DNA from 3 places in the Lysinibacillus sp. HST-98 genome. Region 2 is predicted to be linked to each of the others. Evidence: riboswitches for the same ligand, from Rfam matches in the RefSeq annotation. Region 2 holds a riboswitch; each other region holds the start of a gene.
What was found. Region 2 has a riboswitch for thiamine pyrophosphate ahead of thiM (hydroxyethylthiazole kinase). Riboswitches for the same ligand answer to the same signal wherever they lie in the genome.
Positions count from the first base shown of each region.

Region 1 (5,245 bases), 930 kb from region 2:
TAAGCATAAAATCGGCTTTTCACTGACCATTGCTCGAATAAAGGACACACGCTGCTGCATACCTCCAGACAGTTCGTTCGGGTAGGCATGGATAAAGGAGGCAAGACCAACCTTTTCTAACCATTCCTTGGCACGTTCAATATTCGGTTTATGCTGTAATTCCTCTACAAGCGTGACATTTTCTACTATTGTACGCCAGGGTAATAGACATGGTTGCTGTGGCATATAGCCAATCGTTCCTTTTTTTCGTTGGATATCCTCTCCATTTAGTAAAATGGCTCCTTGATCAATTGGCGAAACACCACCAATTAATTGAAAAAGTGTGCTCTTACCACTGCCTGAAGGACCAACAATGGCCACAAACTCGCCATCCTTTACGTCAAAAGAAAGTTGATCAAGTACTTTTAGTGCATCGAAGGATTTAGCGATGTTTTGAATGCTGAGCATGATAGCCTCTTCCCTTCACCATAAATTTTTCAATTAAACGAATACCGCTAAACAATAGTAAGCTCAAGAGAACAATCGCAAAAATTGCCACAAATACGCGATCTGTACGGAAGGAGGACTGGGCTAGGGTCATGTAAACACCAATACCCTTTTTTGCACCAAGCCACTCCGCAATCACAGCCCCCATCACACTATATGTAGCCGCAATTTTAATGCCTGAAAAAATCGCAGGATAGGCATAAGGCCATTCCAACTTCCAAAAGGTTTGTGCCTTTGTAGCACCAACCATGTCAAAATAATGCTTTAATGCTGGAGCTGTTTGTCTAAATCCATCCATCGCTGCAATGACAATCGGGAAAAAGCACACAAGACAGATAATGATAAGCTTCGGTAATAAGCCAAAGCCAAACCAAATAATAAGTAGCGGTGCCAAGACTAGAATAGGAACATTCTGCGACATAATAAGAATTGGATAAAACAGTTCTCGAATAAAATTAAATCGATGTAACACTACTGCCACCGTTAGCCCACAAGCGATGCCAATGGCCAAACCTAGTAGAGCTAGCTGTACCGTAGCAAATGCATGTGGTAGAAAGGTTTGATACGACTGGATGGCCTCCGATAAAATACTACTTGGTGCGGGTAATAACCAATGAGGAACTTCAGCGAACCGCACGATTAGTTCCCATATGAATAAGAGGAAGGCGATAAAAATTATCGTCCTTCCCTTCTGTAATGCACGTTTCATTACTGATATTTCTCCGTTAATGTATCCATCGTAATACCCGTTGGCTGATATAAAATTTTCACTTGTGTAATGACATTGATGGCACCAAGCTCGATCATCTTCTCATTCATTTTTTCAATGATTTGGAGCAATGTTGAAAGCTCACCTTCCATCGTTGTTTCCAATGGATGTACCTCATATTTCACCCCAGAAGCATCGATCACCGCAATTGCTGCATCTACATACGGTATAACATCTTCATATTTCTCTGTCTTCGGAATGATTTGTACACTGATTAATGAATTTGCCATCTTATTTGGCCTCCTTTTTAGGTAAGAACTCATTAGTAAAGGCTTTTTTCGCATCAAATTCGCCCTCTAGTACTTGATTGCTAGACATCCATTTCGCATAATTTTCCCACACAGAAAGCTTTTGCTCTCCCCATTGCTTGGCATCATCCTGGTATTTATCAGCCAGCCATTCCTGACTTTTATGCACTAACACTTTATCTAAATCAGGGGCAACTTCGATTAAAATATCCGCCGCTTCACTTGGGTTTTCAATTGCGTATTCATAGCCCTTCGCTGCCGCTGCCACAAAGGCTTTGACTACATCGGGGTTGTCCTGTATCATTTTTTCATTTGTAGCTAAAACGGGCGTATAATAATCTAATTGATCACTATACTCTGTAAGATATAGCATATTAATCTTTTCCCCACGTAGCTCAGCCTCAATACCAGTCCATGCATAATAAATCCAAGCAAAATCAATGTCTTTTTCCATCATTGTGAAGAAATCTAAATCCCCAGCATTGACAATATCTAGCTTATTAATATCTGCCTTTTCTTTTTGCATTAGTGATTGTAAGACAGCTTGCTCTAATGGCGCACCCCAACCACCATAGGTTTTACCTTCAAAATCCTTTGGCGATGTAATGCCCTTTGAAGCAATAGAAGCAAAGCCAGATGTATTATGCTGTATAATTGCTGCGATTGAGACCAGCGGCACATTCTGTACTCGTGCCTGTGTTATGCCTTCCTGATAGCTCACGCCAAAATCTGCCTTGCCAGAAGCAACAAGCTGATCTGCGCCCGCCTCACCAGGCATAATAATATCAACATCTAAGCCCTGTTCCTCAAAATAACCGAGTTTTTTCGCAACATATAGTCCTGTATGATTTGTATTCGGCGTCCAATCCAGTACCACAGACACCTTTTTCAGCTTGTCAACAGCCTGCTTATCCTCCTTGTCACTACAGCCTGCTAATGTTAATAGTGCTACCATTAGAATAAATAACCATTTCTTCATGCAAAAGCCTCCCAGTTTGTAATATGAAAGTGTTCATGAATGAATGTTGTCACCAAAAGAAAGCGTATATACAATGTTGGCAAGTTGTTGCTCGAAACATAAAAAAACGCCTAGGATTCCTCCCAGACGTATCGCAATCAATCTTCAAAACTTTGCTTTTTTGAATAGATGTTCCCTACGCTGGTACGAGCCAAATCAGGTTCAAAGGGTCAGCGTCTTTCGGACACAATCTCAGCTAGCAATTACTAGCCCCCCTACATTCTTTCGCTATGAACTTTTCGATGATTATTATACCCATAGTTTCACTTAAATGACAAGGTGCTATTTTTGAAAAGAGCTTAAAGCCCAGCACTCCTAAGAGACTGGGCATTCTTTTAGCTTGGTTTCTGTTCTTTTTTGGCTGTGACAACATGAGAGATTGCCCCATCTGTTGCAATATCCACTTTAAATGAACCGTTGGAATGGCGATCCGCACGAGACAATGCTTGCACGTCTATCACCTCTTGAACACCTTTTTCAGTTTCAATCACAACCTGCTCCCCGTCTGTTGCTTGAACAACTGCCACAATTCGGTGAGGGTTAGCTTTTAACTCCGTTAATACTTTTAGTCCACGTTTTGCACGACCTGCTACTTCAACTTCAGCGACATTCATTTTCTTCACGGCACCACGCTGTGTCACAATCACTACATATTGGGTAACATCAGGCTGTAATACATTGACGCCAACTAAGGCTTCTCCATCTTTTAGTGTGATCCCTTTCACACCGCCTGTTTTCACACCTGTCACAGGTAGTTCCTCCATTGGGAAACGAATCGCATAGGCTGTATCCGTTGTGAGCATCAGCTCCACGCCATCTGTTACAAACGAGGCATAGATCATCGCATCACCAGCCTTGACGTTCATCGTTTTAATAGGCTTTGAATAACGTGTCACTGCATAGTCTGCGAGTGGTGAGCGCTTAATTTGACCATCTTTTGTGGCTGTGAAGACATACGTATTTGGCTGTTCAAATGTTTCGAAGCCATAAACCGCAATAATCGATTCATCTTCCCCTGTTGGGACAATACTTGAAATATGCTGGCCGAGATCCTTCCAGCGTATATCAGGCAGCTCATGAACAGGCTGATAAATATAATTGCCTCGATTTGTGAACAGCAATAGATGGTGCTGTGTATTTAAGTTTGCTTCATACAATAAATAATCTGAATCCTTCATGGCAAAATCTTGCCCATTTGAAGCGGCATGAGAACGTGTGGATGTGCGTTTAATATAACCATCCTTCGTTACTGTTACGACAACCTCCTCACTTGGCACAAGGACATCCAATGTAATTTTAATTTCTTCAATTTCTTGCTCAATCTTCGAGCGGCGAGGCTCTGTAAAGCGTTTCTTAATATCAAGCAGCTCTTGTTTAATAACACGCACAAGTTTAGCCTCACTTTGTAGAATCCCCTCTAGCTTCGCAATTAACTTATCTAACTCGTCCTGTTCCTGACGAAGCTCTGTAATATCCGTATTCGTTAATCGATATAATTGCAGGCTTACAATGGCCTCTGCCTGTACTTCTGTAAAATCAAACTTCTCTTGTAAATTAAGCTTTGCATCCTTCTTATCATTAGAAGAACGAATCGTCGCAATGACTTCATCTAAAATAGAAAGAGCTTTAATTAATCCATCTACAATATGAGAACGGTCCTTTGCCTTTTGCAAATCATAAATGGAACGGTTTGTTACCACTTCTTTTTGATGGGCAATATACGCATCTAGCAATAATGGTAATGTCATCATCGTAGGACGACGATTATGAATGGCAATCATATTAAAATTATAAGCTACCTGTAAATCCGTTGTTTTAAACAAGTACTGTAAAATTCCTTGTCCTGGTACATCCTTTTTCAGCTCAATTACCACTCGTAAGCCTGTACGGTCTGATTCATCACGAATTTCCGCAATGCCTTCTAGTCGTTTATCTACACGTTGCTCATCAATTTTTTTCACAAGATTCGCTTTATTTACATCATATGGTAACTCAGTGATAACAATTTGCTCTTTACCACCCTTGATTGGTTCAACAACTGCTTGTGCACGGACGATGATTTTACCACGACCTGTTTCATACGCCTTTTTAATGCCATCAACACCTTGAATGATGCCACCCGTTGGGAAATCAGGCCCTTTCATCACCGTCATCAATTCATCTACAGTAACATTAGGCTTGTCTAAGCGCATCAACACAGCATCCAGTACTTCATCTAAGGCATGTGGCGGAATATCTGTCGCATAGCCAGCGGAAATCCCTGTAGAGCCGTTGACTAAAAGGTTAGGAAAACGTGCTGGTAAAACAGTTGGCTCCATATCCTGATCATCAAAGTTTGGCACAAACTCGACCGTTTTCTTGCCAATATCTCGTAGCATTTCAGCAGCAATAGCAGATAGTCTTGCCTCTGTATAACGCATCGCAGCTGGAGGATCGCCATCGACTGACCCATTGTTCCCGTGCATCTCAATGAGCATATGACGTGCCTTCCAATCCTGACTCATCCGTACCATCGCTTCATACACAGAGCTATCGCCGTGCGGATGATAGTTACCAATTACGTTACCCACTGTTTTTGCGGATTTACGGAACGGCTTATCATGTGTGTTGCCCTCCGTAAACATCGCATATAAAATACGGCGCTGTACTGGTTTAAGACCGTCACGTGCATCAGGCAACGCGCGGTCTTGAATAATATATTTACTATAGCGACCAAAACGGTCA
Region 1 is NZ_JAENHX010000001.1:14,834-20,078, forward strand. It holds gene JIN86_RS00075 (ABC transporter ATP-binding protein) at 1-447, opposite strand, end outside; gene JIN86_RS00080 (ABC transporter permease) at 422-1,195, opposite strand; gene JIN86_RS00085 (thiamine-binding protein) at 1,195-1,485, opposite strand; gene JIN86_RS00090 (ABC transporter substrate-binding protein) at 1,487-2,482, opposite strand; TPP riboswitch at 2,638-2,748, opposite strand; gene parC (DNA topoisomerase IV subunit A) at 2,857-5,245, opposite strand, start outside.
Region 1: linked by a shared signal. The riboswitch ahead of JIN86_RS00090 (ABC transporter substrate-binding protein) and the one ahead of thiM (hydroxyethylthiazole kinase) in region 2 are both predicted to bind thiamine pyrophosphate.

Region 2 (5,245 bases):
AGAATACCTGCCACTACTAAAGCAACCCACCTTTTTACATTCATGTCTTTCCGCCTCCTCAACACGTAATACGTATGACTTGCCAATTTGTTTCATTTTTTATGCAATAATTAAACAAAAAAGCTTTACACTATGTATTTCCTCATATTACCTTACCTAAAAAAAATAAAAAAATCAAAGTCCATCCCTTTGATGAACTTTGATTTTCGACATTATTTCCTAGGAAATGATTATAATTGGAGGTGTTTGATTTCATGTTGTCGTAATTCGACACGTCTAATTTTCCCAGAAGATGTTTTCGGTAGCTCCTCTACAAATTCAATAGCACGTGGATATTTATAAGGAGCGGTTAATGATTTCACATGACTTTGGAGTGTTTGAATAAGCGCTTCATCACCTTTTTCACCATTGCGCAGAACAATAAATGCCTTGACAATATTTCCCCTTACTTTATCAGGGCTCGCAATAACAGCAGCCTCTTTTACGGTTGGATGTTTCATTAAAGCATCCTCTACTTCAAAAGGGCCAATTGTATAGCCTGAGGATATAATAACATCGTCTCCTCTACCATCAAACCAAAAGTAGCCATCTTCATCTTTATAGGCACGATCTCCTGTAATATACCAATCCCCTCGAAATTGTAAATTTGTACGTTCAGGATCATTTAAATATTTTTTAAAGAGGGCTGGTGTTTCACGATGAACAGCAATATCACCAACTTCTCCGATTGTAACGGGTTTGCCCACATCATTAATAATTTCAACAGTGTTGCCAGGAGTAGGTTTTCCCATAGAGCCAACTCTTGCTTCCATCCCTACCATTGTGCCTACTAATAATGTATTTTCCGTTTGTCCATAGCCATCTCGCACTTGTAATTTAAATGTTTCCAAGAATACTCTAATGACCTCACTATTTAATGGCTCACCAGCTGATACAGCTTGGCGAATTGCACTTAAATCATACTCATGTAAATTATCAAGCGCTGCCATAAAACGATATTCAGTTGGTGTACAGCATAGTACATTGATTTTGAATCTCTGAAGCAATGCTAAATAAGAAGCTGCTTCAAATTTACCTTTGTAAACAAATGCAGTAGCTCCACTGCCTAAAGTAGCTAGAAACGGACTCCATATCCATTTTTGCCAGCCTGGTGCTGCAGTCGCCCAAACAATATCATTTTCTTGTACACCCAACCAATGTGGTGCTGTTGTTCGTAAATGAGCATAGCCCCAACTATGCGTATGCACTGCTGCTTTTGGATTTCCTGTTGTTCCACTTGTATAGGCTAAAAATGCATTGTCTGTGCTTTTTGTTGGGATAGGATTTATGTAGGTTGTAGATTGATTATGCATTTTTTCAAGTATGTTCTGCCAAGGTTTATGTGCATTCCCTATGACAAATTGTTGGATGTCTTGTAAATTCCCTACTTTATCGAACTGTTCAATATAGGGTTCAAATGCAATAACCGCTTTAGCATTTGCATGATGAATTCGATACTCAATATCCTTTGTTCTTAACATTTCAGAACTTGGAATAATAGTTAAACCCGCTTTTAATGCAGCAATATACACAATATATGCTTCCACTGAACGTGGTACCATCACTAAAATGACATCACCTTTCTTTAAACCTTGCTTGGTGAATACATGTGCTGCTTGATTCGCTTTTTCCAATAAATGTGCATATGTAATACATTGGATGTCTTGGTTTTCTTCATAAATGATTAAAGCATTTTTGGTTGCATCCTGAGCATATTTTTCAATTTCCTCTACTATGTTATACCATTCTGGTGCAACTAAATCTTGTCTTTTCATGGCAATTGCCCCCTTTTGTTATGACACATTATAAAACTCTTTTTTCAGCATTTTCAATGGTTTGTGCTTAATTTCGGTAAAGTCATGACAACTATCATACTCTCCTATATGGCATCGGTCACATTTTATCTATAGGAAAACTTGCTATTGAATACAAATGAAAAGTATGGTACATTTTGGTCAACTAAAAGCAAGATTGCAGGGGGACTCATAAGAGTTGAGAAGGTAAAACCTGACCCTTTGAACCTGTTAGTTAATACTGACGTAGGGAGCAATAAACATCGTTTTTCAGATGAAAGGCTCTTTTCGTGCATTTTTACACAAAAAGAGCCTTTTTGCATGCTTACGTCCATCCCTAAAGGAGGACTACAATGATTTTTCAAACAATTCGTCAACAGCAACCACTTATCCATTGTATAACCAATTATGTAGTGGCAAATTTTCAAGCAAATGGTTTATTAGCGATAGGTGCTTCACCAGTAATGGCCGATGACTGCCAGGAGGTAGAGGAGATGGTGGCCATTGCTCAAGCATTATTAATTAATATTGGAACACTTAACGATCGCACAAAAAGTGCCATGTTATTAGCAGGTGAAAAAGCCAATAAACTTGGTATTCCTGTTATTTTAGATCCTGTCGGAGTTGGAGCCACAACTTATCGTAAGGAAACCGTAAGATACTTACTGGAAAACATACACTTTGCCGTGATTCGCTGTAATCTCGGCGAGCTAGCAGCAATAGTTGGTGTAAATTGGCAACAAAAAGGTGTCGATAGTGGTCATGGCACTATCGCTATGGAATTAGAAGCCACATCATTGGCTCAACGCTATCAATGCATTGTTATTGTCACAGGAGAACGCGATTTTATAACAGATGGCAAGCATAGCCAATGGATCGCTGGTGGTCATCCACAAATAATAGAAGTAACGGGTACAGGTTGTTTACTTAGCGCAATTTGTGGCGCAGCCTATAGTGTAAGCCATAATCCTTACCAACAATTAATGGAAACACTTACTTACTATAAAAAAGCAGGTGTACTGGCATCCGCATTTACTGCAGACATTGGTGATTTTCAAATAGCCTTACTCAATGCTATACATCGCTTATCAAAGGATGGTGCAGCTTCATGCATATTGTAACAACAATCGCTGGCTCAGATAGTGGTGGTGGAGCGGGTATACAGGCTGATTTAAAAACATTTCAGGAATTAGAAGTGTTTGGTACTTCTGTGATTACTGCTTTAACTGCTCAAAATACTTTGGGTGTAACAGGTGTTTGCCCGATTGACGTTTCCTTTATAAAAAAACAATTCGAGGCCTTGGTAGAAGATTTTCCAATCGCTGCGATTAAAACCGGAATGCTTTATTCCTCAAATATTATCAAAGCAATTGCACACACGATCAGTGAGCTAAACATTCCACTGATTGTTGATCCGGTGATGATTGCAAAAGGTGGAGAAAGCCTACTACAGCAAGAAGCTATCGATGCCTTATGCTCAACTTTACTACCACTTGCTACGATTGTTACGCCCAATATACCAGAGGCAGAGGCACTTTCGGGGAGAGCTATACATCATGTTGAAGATATGAAAGAAGTAGCTCAAAGCTTGTTACAGCTAGGTGTACAATGTGTCATCATTAAAGGTGGTCATTTAGCAGATCCACTTTATGCCATTGATTATGTATTTTTTAAAAATGGACGTTCTTTTTCGATGCAGTCTCCACGAATCCAAACAAAAAATACGCATGGTACTGGATGTACATTTTCCGCAGCACTTACTGCTTTTCTTGGACAAGGATTTACTCTGGAAAATGCCATTATAGAAGCTAAAAAATATATCCAATTAGCTATTATGTATAATTTATCGATTGGAAATGGTCATGGACCCACTAATCATTTTGCTTATCAACAGCATAAGGAAGCCTGTGAGGTGATTATTCATGAAACGTGAGGATTTGCAGCTTTATTTTATTATGGGTACGAGCAATGTTCCTCCTCAAGAACAACCACTCTATATCCTAGAAAAAGCCTTGCAAGCAGGCATTACAATGTTTCAATTTCGCGAAAAAGGTCCTCACGCGTTAACTGGACTTGCCTATGAACAATTTGCACGCCAATGTCAAAAACTATGTCATCAATATCATGTGCCCTTTATCATTAATGACGATGTTGATCTAGCGATACGACTCGGAGCTGATGGAGTTCATATCGGACAAGATGATTTACCTGTAGGTGTAGCACGTAAAAGAGTTGGGAACATGATTCTTGGTGTATCTGTCCATTGCGAGGAAGAATTGCAAATAGCTATTAACCATCAAGCTGATTATGTTGGTATCGGTCCAATCTTTCCAACATCCTCTAAAAGCGATGCACAACCACCATGTGGCACATCTTTTTTACAGGAGGCTCATTCTCTTTATCCTGAATTACCAATTGTCGCAATTGGTGGAATAAATTTCACAAATGCACATTCTGTATTTCAAACGGGGGTTGATGGTGTTGCTGTTATTTCAGCTATCTGTCAAAGCAAAGATGTTGATTATACAGTAGCTACATTTAGATCTCTAACTCGTATAAATAAATGAACAAATAAACAAACTAAAACCAGTGCCTTTTACGGTCACTGGTTTTAAGTTTATAAATGCTTAATCAGCATTTATTGGTTGTTGTTTGGCATACCTTTTAATTGAGATTCTGCCATTTGTACAAGACGTTTAGTGATTTCACCACCAACGGAACCGTTGGCACGAGCTGAAGCTTCAGCTCCTAATTGAACACCAAATTCTTGTGCAATTTCGTATTTCATTTGATCTAGTGCTTGTTGTACACCAGGTACTGCAAGCTGGTTTGAACTACGGTTGTTGTTTGAAGCCATGTTTCTCACCTCCTTGTGAATATAGAATGTGCGATATTAGATTTTTAATACAAAAAATTTAGAGGTAAATTGTACCTCTATTGGAATAACAATATCCATACAAAAAAGCCGTCTCAAAATGGGCTTTGAGACGGCTTTTAAATCCTTATAGTAGATCTGCAAATTTATCTTGTTGTTCTTCTTTCTTAGGGAAAATATAGACCTCGCGATTCTTCACTGCTCGCTCGATCAATTTATCAAAGTCAGAGAAGCTTTCATAATGCTCAACCTTTTCAAGCTTCGGTTTTGTTTTTGGACTTGCTGGTGTAAAAATCGTGCAGCAATCTTCAAATGGCTGAATAGATGTTTCGTATGTGCCGATTTTTTCTGCAATATCAATAATTTCTAATTTATCAGTTGAAATCAGCGGACGAAGGATAGGTGTATTTGTTACTGCGTTTATTGCTGTTAAACTTTCAAGCGTTTGACTCGCTACTTGCCCCAGACTTTCACCCGTTACAATAGCAAGTGCACCAATTTCCTCACGCACCTGATCAGCAACCTTCAACATCATTCG
Region 2 is NZ_JAENHX010000001.1:944,358-949,602, forward strand. It holds gene sppA (signal peptide peptidase SppA) at 1-44, opposite strand, end outside; gene mbcS (acyl-CoA synthetase MbcS) at 231-1,814, opposite strand; TPP riboswitch at 2,005-2,102, shown strand; gene thiM (hydroxyethylthiazole kinase) at 2,186-2,953, shown strand; gene thiD (bifunctional hydroxymethylpyrimidine kinase/phosphomethylpyrimidine kinase) at 2,941-3,765, shown strand; gene thiE (thiamine phosphate synthase) at 3,755-4,399, shown strand; gene JIN86_RS04750 (alpha/beta-type small acid-soluble spore protein) at 4,471-4,689, opposite strand; gene thiI (tRNA uracil 4-sulfurtransferase ThiI) at 4,835-5,245, opposite strand, start outside.

Region 3 (5,245 bases), on a different contig from region 2:
TGCCGTAGAGTTAGCTAAGCAGGATGTAGTTGCTTTAGACAGTCTCTATCAAGAAAGTAAAGAGGCTCTTCAACTTTTGCAGCAACGATGGCTGACGAGTCAAGCTAGTATTTTAGCAGAACAACTGAAGGAAGGAGAACCCTGTCCTGTTTGTGGTAGTATGACACATCAGAAAGCGCACAATGAGCAACTGGAAGTTATTGAGCTTGCTCAAGTGGAAGCATTAAGAGCGAAGGCATCATCAGACGAGCGTAAGTATTTAGAGAAAGAGGCATTTTTAGCATCAGCGCAGCAACTTCTTCAAGATACATGGCAACAACTTGAGGCGCAGCATATTAAACAAGAAGACCAATCACAGATCACCGCTACTTTACATGAAGTGGAACAAGAGATTGCTGCATTAAAAATTATTCAACATCAATTAGCTGATGTGCGATTGAAAATAAAGCATCAGCATGATCGAATAGAACAGCTACGAAATAAACATATGAAGCTAGAGCAATATTTAGCAGAGCAGATAAAAGAATGGACAAAATTACAAGCGGTTGTAGACGAACAACTTAAGCAGATGCCCCCTAATTTACCAACTTTACAGCAATTAAAGCAACAACTTAATGAAGTTAGCAAACAGAAAGAAGAGCTTCAAAAAAGTTGGCAAGTGAGTCAAGAAAATTTGCATGCAGCAAAGGAAACGGCTAGCAATGCAACACTAACTGTAGAAATTGCCAAACAGTCCTTTGAGGAATTACAGCTTAAAATGAATGAAAAGCTTCAGCAATTTACAGCAAATATGCAAGAATTAGGGTTCGAAAGCTATGAGGCTTATGCTACTGCTAAACGGAGTGCCATACAATTAGATGCACTTCGAAAAGCATGCAGTGACTATACTTTACAAGTGCACACGTTGCAAATCCAGATTACCGAAGGGGCTACCTATCTTCAAGGGAAAGAGAAGCAAGATTTAGAGGCAATGGAAGCAAGAGTAGAACAGCATCGAGTTTCCTATGAGGAAGCATTTAAACGTTTGCAACAGATGAATGGCTTTATACAAGCATGCCAAGGCTTTAGTGAAAAGGTGGAAGAAATAGCGAAAGAGCTTCATTTACTTGAACAAGAAGCAGGGCGAGTAAAGGAGCTCTATGGATTATTAAATGGACAAAACTCGAAAAAGCTATCCTTTGAGCGTTATATACAAATTAACTACTTAGATCAAATTACAGAAGCTGCCAATATACGTCTGTATCATTTATCAAACGGTCAATTTGAGCTTAGACGTTCAGATAGATTAGAAAAGCATGCGAAGCAAAGTGGCCTTGGTCTTGATGTTTATGATGCTTTTACAGATCAATTACGAGATGTCAAAACTTTATCAGGTGGCGAAAAATTTAATGCTTCGTTGAGCCTTGCATTGGGGATGGCAGATGTGATTCAAAGCTACCAAGGTAATATTCATATTGAAACGATGTTTATTGATGAGGGCTTTGGCTCGCTCGATGAGGAATCACTAAATAAAGCAATCGATACATTAATTGATTTGCAGGATTCTGGTCGTATGATTGGCGTTATTTCGCATGTGCCTGAATTGAAATCCGCGATGCCAGCAGTTTTACATGTGGAAAAAACATTAAATGGCCATAGTCAAACCCATTTTGAAGTGAAATAAAACGAAGGCGTATTTCCTCTAAAAGGAATACGCCTTCGTTTTATTTTTTTCGGGTTGTGGTTGTAGGCGTTGTGCCCTTTTTTGCAGCCATTACTTTTTTTACGATAGGAATAACAATAGGTGCTAACTTAACGGCAGTTTTTACAACGTTTGATACTTTCATCCCAAAACAGCTCCTTTTACAATTACTACTACCTGTTTCTCTTAAAAATAAAACATTAACGGATAACACGAACAGCCTGAATTATATTCCAAATCACAATACCGAGTGAGACGAGGGCATAGATGGCGAATGAAGCAAACCAAATAATCATCATCGTCTTGTTATTGGAGGTTGGATCTAAACTAAATGTAGAAAAAACAAAGACAATAAAGAATAGAATGCCAAAAACAAAAGGTATTAAATGAGAGACAAGTGCACGAATCGAATGGCTTTTTACATCACTGTCTTTTGTCACGAAATATACAATTAATGGAACGATAAAAGGGGCGAAGAAAATACTAAGATAACTAAAGGCAGCTAAAATTTTTTGATTCTCCATAGTTGTATCTCCTTTTTAAATATTTACGCATGAAAAACAGCAAAGTTTCAAAAAAATGATGTATGGAAGGTTGTAATCCTTCAATCCTTTGCGTACAATGAGATTGTTCAAATAAATTCAGATGTAACGACCACAAGGGGAGCTGATGATGTCAGCTGAGACTGGGCACGTAATGCCTTGACTCTTCGAACCTGTAAGTTAATGCTTGCGTAGGGATGTGGATAGAAACCGACACTTGTACGATGTGAGGCTCTGTCCTGACATCGTTTTTTCGTCCTTAAAGGAAAAAAGGTGTCAAAAAGAGACATATCAGCGCTTTTCTATTCCTGCTCTTGTATCCTACATCGGAACAAAGGAGAGAATATGTATGGACAAAAAAAGACTATTAATGCTAGTGGAGATTGCGATTTTTGCAGCGATTGGTCTCGTACTGGATCAGGTTTCCTTTAAAGTATGGGCACAAGGCGGCTCAGTTAGTCTTGTTATGGTACCAATTATGTTAATAGCATTTCGCTGGGGCTTAGTAGCTGGGCTAACAACTGGATTACTCGTAGGTGTAATGCAAACCATGTTTGGTGCTACGATTGTGCATTGGCTACAAGGATTCCTGGATTATGGCGTTGCTTTTACTGTTGTAGGATTAGCGGCGGTTGTACGTGGACCAGTGTTAGACGCTGCTAAACATATGAACAAAACAAAAATGGCACTTTATATAATCATAGGTACCGTTTTCGCAGGCTTCTTACGATACACAGCACATACAATTGCTGGTGCTGTATTTTTTGCCGAATATGCGGGTGACCAAAATGCATGGATCTATTCCATCATCTACAATGGTACATATATGCTACCAGCAACCATTTTAACGGCGATCGTTGGTGTTCTTTTATTCACAGCCGCTCCACAATTAATGCAAAGAAAAGCTTAATGCTAGTCCCTTCACGTGAGTGGAGGGACTTTTTTATCGTGAATAGCTCTTTTAGCACTTTGCAAAGTAGGAAAGCATACAATATTTAAAGCGTTTATCGTTATACCCATAAAAAGTTATGTTATATTAAAGAATAGATATTAGATGAAAGGGACGTTATACATGATTGTAAAAACGCAAGAAGAGATTGAAGCTTTTAAAAAAATAGGACGCATTTGTGCTGAGATTCGTGAAGCGATGAAAGCTGCAACAAAGCCAGGAGTTACAACACTTGAGCTTGATGAAATTGCTGGTCGCATGTTTGCAGAGGCTGGCGCTATTTCAGGACCAAAGGGAGAATATGATTTTCCAGGGTATACATGTATTAGTGTCAATGAAGAAGTAGCACATGGTATTCCAGGAAAGCGTGTTATTCAAGAAGGAGATATCGTAAATATTGATGTTTCTGGCTCTTTAAATGGCTATTTTGCTGACACAGGTATTTCATTTGTTGTGGGTGATGGCTATGAGGACAAAGAAAAGCTTTGCCGTGTTGCTAAAAGTGCCTTTGATCGAGCAATGACAAAAGTAAAGGCTGGATCTAAATTAAATCAAATTGGTAAAGCTGTTGAACGCGAGGCAAATGCTAATGGGTTAACTGTTATTATGAATTTAACAGGTCATGGCTTAGGTCAATCTTTACATGATGAACCAAACCATATTTTAAATTATTACGATGCATGGGATTCTACTATTATGAAAGAAGGTATGGTCCTTGCGGTTGAGCCATTTATCTCAGCAAATGCAGAGCATATCGTAGAAGCAGGTGATGGTTGGACATTCGTGACGCCTGATAAATCACTTGTAGCTCAAATCGAACATTCAGTCATTGTAACAAAAGATAAACCAATTATCTTAACGTCATTAGACGAAGAATAGGATGCAATGAAAAAATCCTGCTAACCAAATTATTTTTGGTAGGCAGGATTTTTTTTAATAAATAAAATGCCAACAAAGAGAACACCGCATAAAAATAAAGCGGCTGTAGTGACAAGTAGCTCATCAAAACCATTATGTATGGCGATTCCAATATAAGCCCAAATAAAAACACTTGGATACATAACATCAAAGTGATGGAAACGGATATGTAGCGCAATGGCTCCTCCTAAAGTAAGTAAAATCACTGCCCAAAGAGGCGTACTAAGACCAAAGCCGTTCCAACCATAAGCCGTTAACGTAAAGCTTGTATTTGTGATAAAAATAAATGTCATCCATGCTAAATAAATAGAGAAAGGAATACGACCAAACAAGGATTTGTTCTGAAGAGGGTACGTATTATACAACATAAACAAATACAAGACTAAGAGTAATGTAATGCCAAGAGAAACAATAAATAACTCATGGTGCCAGACATATATCATTAATGCTTGTAATATATTTATGCAACTAAAAAGCGCAGACTGTTTCAAAGTTGTCTTTTTTATGTTCATAACTAACCAATAACCGAGTAAAAAATAAATGATAATCCAAATTACATGACTTACACTAACTGGTGCAAATACTACAGAAAAACGATTAGCGATTTCTAGCGAAGATTGACCGTTGATGTTCACGAAAAAGGATGAAAAGGTTAGGATGATTGAGACAATATAAGAGATTGTCATCATGATAAACCGAGGCATGTTTTCCTCTCCCTTCGTGTTAGATTGTATAGGGAAAAGACAAATAAGTATAGTACTGTCACTTTTTTTATTATAACGGAAATTTCCAACAATGTATCGTGTTGTTTTACTAATAATACCTACAATTTACCATGTCTGATAGGCATCCATATATTTCTTTAGTACAATAAGAATAGCCAAATAAAAGGAGTGAAGTTTCATGACACAAAATTTGAAGAATCTAGATCTAACTGTTGAACTAGACAAAAAGATGTATAAAAAGAAATTAAAAGTACTCCAATATGAAATGTTGAATGCACAACAATTTTTATTAAAAAACAAGATTGGCTTGATCTTGGTATTCGAAGGAATGGATGCGGCTGGTAAAGGTGGCGCTATTAAACGATTAATCGAACGTGTCGATCCCCGCGGTTATGTTGTACATCCTATTTCTGCCCCTCAAGCTCATGAA
Region 3 is NZ_JAENHX010000012.1:79,798-85,042, forward strand. It holds gene JIN86_RS20910 (AAA family ATPase) at 1-1,663, shown strand, start outside; gene JIN86_RS23835 (hypothetical protein) at 1,704-1,826, opposite strand; gene JIN86_RS20915 (magnetosome magnetite crystal formation protein family) at 1,882-2,205, opposite strand; TPP riboswitch at 2,331-2,438, shown strand; gene thiT (energy-coupled thiamine transporter ThiT) at 2,573-3,133, shown strand; gene map (type I methionyl aminopeptidase) at 3,296-4,051, shown strand; gene JIN86_RS20930 (hypothetical protein) at 4,081-4,794, opposite strand; gene JIN86_RS20935 (polyphosphate kinase 2 family protein) at 4,994-5,245, shown strand, end outside.
Region 3: linked by a shared signal. The riboswitch ahead of thiT (energy-coupled thiamine transporter ThiT) and the one ahead of thiM (hydroxyethylthiazole kinase) in region 2 are both predicted to bind thiamine pyrophosphate.